One region of the Pseudarthrobacter sp. 05T312 genome, then DNA from elsewhere that is predicted to be linked to it. Evidence: riboswitches for the same ligand, from Rfam matches in the RefSeq annotation. Region 1 holds a riboswitch; the other holds the start of a gene.

Evidence for each region. A riboswitch is a leader RNA that binds a small molecule or an ion and turns the genes downstream of it on or off. The one in region 1 is predicted to bind glycine.
Region 2: linked by a shared signal. The riboswitch ahead of AC1DIP_RS21880 (methylenetetrahydrofolate reductase) and the one ahead of gcvP (aminomethyl-transferring glycine dehydrogenase) in region 1 are both predicted to bind glycine.

Annotation. Positions count from the first base shown of each region.
Region 1 is NZ_JBFTLY010000026.1:30,355-33,661, forward strand. Features, by position in the region: gene AC1DIP_RS21630 (MFS transporter) at 1-158, opposite strand, end outside; gene AC1DIP_RS21635 (TetR family transcriptional regulator) at 241-777, shown strand; glycine riboswitch at 873-970, shown strand; gene gcvP (aminomethyl-transferring glycine dehydrogenase) at 1,163-3,307, shown strand, end outside.
Region 2 is NZ_JBFTLY010000028.1:7,937-11,243, reverse strand. Features, by position in the region: gene AC1DIP_RS21885 (hypothetical protein) at 1-459, opposite strand, end outside; gene AC1DIP_RS21880 (methylenetetrahydrofolate reductase) at 582-1,418, opposite strand; glycine riboswitch at 1,451-1,549, opposite strand; gene purU (formyltetrahydrofolate deformylase) at 1,642-2,568, opposite strand; gene cycA (D-serine/D-alanine/glycine transporter) at 2,565-3,307, opposite strand, start outside.

The DNA.
Region 1 (3,307 bases):
TGGGAGATGGCGGGAAGTGCGAAGGTCAGTGCCGTGTTGTCCACCGCCACCAGCAGGACGGGAAACATCAGCAGGCCGAGCGCAAGCCAGTCGCGCCATGGGCGGCGTGTGGGGGTGCCGTCCCCGTGGACTGCTGTGGGGCTGATGGAGGTCGTCATTCCATAACTGTACCGTCTGGACGGTATAGTTTGAAACTGGCATATTCCCGATTCGGACCCGCCTGAGGGCATGATGGGAGGCATGCCCCGAAAGCCTGTCGCCCGTGATGCGGTCCTCGACGCCTTCGAGTCCCTGCTGATCGACGTGGGGGAGCGCGCCGCCACCCTTGACGCCGTGGCCCGCAAGGCCGGCGTGTCCAAGGGCGGCCTGCTCTACCACTTTCCCAACAAGGAAGCATTGATTGCCGTGCTGCTGGACCGGTTGGAGGGCCTGGCCCGGGCAGACGCCGACGCGATGGCTTCGGCCGATGAAGGGGCTGCGGCCTACTTCATCCGTTCTTCGGTGTGGGCAGACACTCCGCTGGACCGTGTCATCGTGGCGGCCACCCGCCTGGCGGAGGTGGCGCATGAAGAGACGCGGCGCCGGTTCGCCGCCATCCAGCGACGGTGGCTGGATGAGATTGCGGCGGATGTTGGACCCGGCCTGGCCAAGGCTGTCCTGTACATGGGGGACGGGCTGTACTTCAACGCCATGCTGTCCGTGGGGCCTGCCCCGGAGGCGGGCGCCGGTTCCGATGTGGAGGAGCTCCTGGCCGCCCTGGAGCGGCTCCGCAGGTAGCCCCGACCATTTGCCCGGAGGGGTTGGGGCGTAGGACAATGGAGAGTTGTGAGGGCTGTCATCGGCCGTCATGATCGCAACAAATGAATAGCCTTTGATCTGCGGCGGGAGAGTCCTGCCCGAAGCACAGGCAGGCGCCGTAGGAGCAAATCCTCCCCGGGAATCTCACAGGCCCCTGTACCGCCGCGGCGAGGCACCTCTGGAAAGCAGCAGGCAGCTTCCGTTCCCCTGTGAAGGGGCCGGCATGACTGTTGTGCTCACCGACGGTGCAAGCGGTTCCTGCCCAGGCAGGCAACGCGGAAACTCTCAGGTCCAATACAGAGCGGGGAGGGACCCGGATAGCTGTGGCGTACCCTGCGCCGCCTGAACAAAATGGAGTTCCTTCGTGTCGGTTACCCCAGCCCCCACCACTTTCGTCGACCGCCACATTGGTGCACGCCGCCAGGATGACATCGACACCATGCTCAAGGCCGTTGGCTACGGCACGGTCGACGCACTGGTCGATACCGCCGTCCCCAAGGTCATCCGCCAGGAAACCGCACTCCGCCTGCAGGACGCACTCAGTGAAGTTGAGGTGCTTGCAGAACTCCGCCGGCTCGCCGCCAAGAACAAAACGGCCGTGCAGCTGATCGGCCAGGGCTACTACGACACCGTCACGCCTGCAGTGATCCGCCGGAACGTGCTGGAAGCCCCGGCCTGGTACACCGCCTACACGCCGTACCAGCCCGAGATTTCCCAGGGCCGGCTCGAGGCGCTGCTGAACTTCCAGACCATGGTCCAGGACCTGGTGGGCCTGCCCATCGCCAACGCGTCCCTGCTCGATGAAGCCACCGCCGTGGCCGAGGCCGTGCTGCTGATGCGCCGCTCCAACAAGGCCAAGCCTGCAGCGGACGGCAAGACTGTCCTGGACATCGACGTGCTGCCGCAGACCATCGCCATCGTCAAGGGCCGCGCCGAGGCGCTCGGCTTCGAGGTTGAGGTCGCCGACCTGTCCAACGGCCTGCCCGACGGCGACATCAACGGGATCGTGCTCCAGCAGCCCGGCGCCTCCGGCCGGGTCTGGGACCAGTCCGCCACTATTGCGGCGGCGAAGGAACGCGGCGCGCTGGTCACCGTGGCCGCTGACCTGCTGGCCCTGACCCTGATCACCCCTCCGGGCGAGCAGGGCGCCGACATCGCCGTCGGCTCCACCCAGCGCTTCGGGGTCCCGTTGTTCTTCGGTGGCCCGCACGCCGCCTACATGGCTGTCCGCAAGGGCCTGGAGCGGTCGCTGCCCGGCCGCCTGGTGGGGGTGTCCAAGGACGACGCAGGGGTGCCCGCGTACCGCCTGGCGCTGCAGACCCGCGAGCAGCACATCCGCCGCGAAAAGGCCACATCCAACATCTGCACCGCGCAGGCCCTGCTGGCCATCGTCTCCTCGATGTACGCCGTCTACCACGGCCCCGACGGGCTGAAGGCGATCGCGGAAACGACGCACGGCCACGCCCGGGTGCTGGCGGCCTCGCTGGCAGCTGCCGGTGTGGAGGTGCTGCACACGAGCTTCTTCGACACCCTTACCGTCCGCGTCCCCGGACGCGCTGCCGCGCTTGTCGCCGATGCCGAAGCGCGCGGCATCAACCTGCGTTCCATCGACGCCGATACCGTGGGCATCTCGCTCGACGAAACCACGACGGCGGCCATCGTCGCCGACGTCGCGGACGTCTTTGGGGCCTCCGTTGCCGCGGCTGAAGGCTTCGGACTGGAGGCCGCCGTCGGACGTTCCTCCGACTACCTGCAGCACCCGGTGTTCAACACGCACCGGTCTGAAACCCAGCTGCTGCGCTACATCCGGAAGCTGTCGGACCGGGACCTGGCGCTGGACCGCACCATGATCCCGCTGGGCTCGTGCACCATGAAGCTGAATGCCACCGCCGAGATGGAAGCCATCTCCTGGCCGGAGTTCGCCTCCATCCACCCCTTCGCCCCGGACTCCCAGACCGAAGGCTGGCGTGAACTGATTGCCGACCTGGAGGCGGACCTGACCGCGATCACCGGGTACGACCAGGTGTCCATCCAGCCCAATGCCGGATCCCAGGGCGAGCTCGCCGGCCTGCTGGCCATCCGCGGCTACCACCACTCCCGCGGGGAAGAGCAGCGCAACGTCTGCCTCATTCCCGCCTCCGCCCACGGCACCAACGCCGCCTCGGCAGTCCTGGCCGGCATGAAGGTCGTCGTCGTCGCCACCGCAGCGGACGGCACCATCAACCACGATGACCTGACGGCCAAGATCGAGGCCCACAAGGATGTCCTGTCCTGCATCATGATCACGTACCCGTCCACCCACGGCGTCTACGACGGGGACGTCCGTGAGGTCTGCGACGCCGTGCACGCGGCCGGCGGCCAGGTCTACATCGACGGCGCCAACCTGAACGCCCTGGTGGGCCTGGCCCAGCCCGGCAAGTTCGGCGGCGACGTCTCCCACCTGAACCTGCACAAGACCTTCTGCATCCCCCACGGCGGCGGCGGACCCGGCGTCGGACCCGTGGCAGCC
Region 2 (3,307 bases), on a different contig from region 1:
CGTTCCGAGGAGGGCGGTTCCTTCCTCGCCCAGCATGATGGCCATGACCATGGTGCCGGCCTTCTCCGGGTTGGTGAGGCGAATGCCGTGGAGCTCCGCCAGCGACGTCGCATAGAGGGCTGTCGCCTCCAGGAAGCCAACCGTCGCGGCCGCGGAAAGTCCCAGCGACGCGACGGTGCCCACACCCGGGACGACGGCGGTGGCGCCCACCAGGGCACCCCCGCCGGCCACCGCCCGCAGGTAGTCCCGCTCCGCGATGTCCGCCAGCTGTGCTGCGGTGGCCCGTGGATGCTTCTTCTGGAGCCGGCGGATATAGCCCACCACCAAGGGCCGCTGGACCTGCACTGCCTTCAGGAGCATATTGTGGACGCCGGGCTTGGGTTTGCCGTCGGCATCGAACATTGCGTTATGGGCGGTTTCCTGTGCGATTCGTACTGCGGGATTGCTGCGCCTGGCCATGGTCACCTTCATTCAAATCGACCTGCAGCGGGTGGGCTGCCGTGCTTATCCATCCTATGTGGACAAACACTAAGCATGCTGAACTTTGCGGGCGGCACATTGTTCTTCCCTGCCGCTTGTCCCTAGCTGCCGGCGCCCGCCAGGTTGTTGAACGTGTACAGGTGCACACCCTCCACAGCCCCGCCGCCCTCCAGCTCCGCCATGATCGCCTGCGGTGAGTAGAGGCCGTCCTTGAGCAGGCGGCGGCCGAGCGGGCCCCTGCGATTCAGGAATTTGAGGGACGGTCCCACACCGATTTTCAGTGCGGCGCGGATGAGCTGCGCCCGGGGAACGGCGCCGGGAACTCCGGCCCAGACAAGGAGCCTCACCCCTTCCCGGCGCAGCGTTTCGGCGTACCACTGGATGCGTTGGGCTGAGAAGCACAGCTGCGTCACCACGGACGAGGCCAGGTGCTGCTTTTCCAGCAGGGCATCAAGCATGTGCAGTTCGCTGTGGCCGGGATGGGCTTCCGGGTAGCCCGCCACGCCGGCCCGGATGGTGCCGCCGGACAGCTCGGCGAGGTCCGCCAGCAGCGGAAGGCTGCTGTCGTAGGGTCCGGCCGGTTCCCCAGCGTCACCGCCGACGGCGAACACTTCGGTAATGCCGGCATCGTGGCAGTTCCGGACCACACCGGCCAGCTGGCCACGGCTTTCGATACTCCGTGCGGCCAGATGCGGGACAACCTCGAAGCCGAGGTAGGCAAGCTCGATGGCTGTCCGGATGGTGGGGCCCACACCCTGGCGCGGCAGGCAGGTCACCGTCAGGGCCGTGCCGGCTGGTACGTGTGCCTGGACAAGGGCGGCAAGGTCCTCGGTGGGTCTGACCTGCATGCGGATTGGCAGCGCAGCCCCGGAACCGGAGGCCTGTCCTTCCACGGGAATCGGTGCTGCGGCTGATGCCATGAAGGATTGAATCGTCATGAGGAACTCCAGGTTTGGCCGGCCACGGGTGGCTCGGCATGGGGTACATGGGCCTGAGAGATTCCTGGGGAGGATTTGCTCCTACGGCGCCTGCCCGGTGATGGCCGGGAGAACTCTCCCGCCACAGCTCGAAAGGCTTATTGAAATGTGGTGCCACGGCTGCCGGCGCCTGCCCCTCCGATTGGAGGGAGTGCGGGCGCCGGCAGCGTGGACGGGCCTGCAGCTAGCGGAGGATGACCGTCCGGTTGCCGGAGAGGACTATCCGCCCCTCAGCGTGCCAGCGGACGGCATTCGTGAGCGCCTTGCATTCGGCGTCGCGGCCAACCGCAACCAGGTCCGAAGCGGAATACGTGTGGTCCACTTCGATGACCTGCTGCGAAATGATCGGCCCTTCGTCCAGTTCCGAGTTGATGTAATGGGCAGTGGCACCCACCGTCTTGACACCCCGTTCATAGGCCTGGTGGTACGGCTTTGCCCCCTTGAAGCTGGGCAGGAACGAATGGTGGATGTTGATGGCCTTGCCGCTAAGGCGCGTAGTGGCTTCATCGCTGAGCACCTGCATGTAGCGGGCCAGCACCACCAGTTCAACGGCGTACTGGTCCACCAGCTCCAGCAGGCGATCCTCGGCTTCCGCCTTGGTGTCCGGCGTGACCGGGATGTGGTGGAACGGAACACCGTGCCAGGCGGCCAGGGGTTCCAGGTCCGGGTGGTTGGACACCACGGCGGCAATCCGGACGGGCAACTCACCGCTGCGGGCGCGGAACAGGAGGTCGTTGAGGCAGTGGTCGTACTTGGACACCATCACCAGGATGGGCTGCTTGCGGCCGTGGCGTTCCAGGCGCCAATCCATCTGCCATTCCTGGGCCACCTGTTCAAAACCGGCCCGGAGGAGGTCGAGTTCCACCTCCACCTGTGAGGTGACGTGGACGCGCATGAAGAACCGGCCGCTTGCCCTGTCGCCAAACTGTTTGATGTCCACGATGTAGCATTCCTGCTCCAGCAGGTACGCCGCCACCGCCTGGACAATGCCAAGGGCATCCGGGCAATGGAACGTCAGCACGAATTCGTTGCCCGTTTCCGGCACCAGGGACTGGAGCTGCCCGGCCGCGGCCGTGCCGGCCTGCGACGTGCGGGCTTCCGTGCCGATCACCGCTTGACCCGCTCTTCCCCCGCTTCTGCGGCGGCACCCGGACGGACAGCCTTGCCGGATGCGGCGTCGGTGAAGTCCTGGTCAGCCTGCAGTTCAGCCTGGAACGTGGCAAAACGGGCCTGGTGTGCGGGCCGGCGGCGGAGGATGAACCACGCAGCGCCCAGCAGGATGAACCAGACCGGGGTGACCAGCAGGGCCACCAGGGTGTCCGGCTGGGTGGTGAGGGTCCAGATCACGAAGCCGAAGAAGGCGAAGACCACCCAGACCATGGCAACACCGCCGGGCATCTTGAACTTCGATGCTTCATGCAGGTGCGGCCGGCGGCGGCGGAAGGCGATGTAGCTGGCCAGGATGATCGACCAGACAAAGACAAAGCAGACGGCGGAGACGGTGGTCACCATGTCGAAGGCCTTGCCCACGTCCTGGCCCGCATACATGAGGACGACGCCGGACAGCAGCAGCACGCAGGAGAGGAACAGTGCGTTCTGGGGCACCTGCCGGCGGGACAGTTTGCCAAAGACGTCCGGAGCGTCGCCTTCCTGGGCAAGGCCAAAGACCATACGCGAGGTGGAGTAGATGCCGGAGTTGGCGGAGGACATTGCGGAGCTCAGCACCACGAGGTTGACCACGGTGGCCGCGGCACCCAGGCCCGCCAGGGAAAACATGGCGATGAACGGGCTGTGGCCTGCCCTGAACTCGGTCCAGGGGGTGACAGCCATCAGGATGATGAGGGCACCTA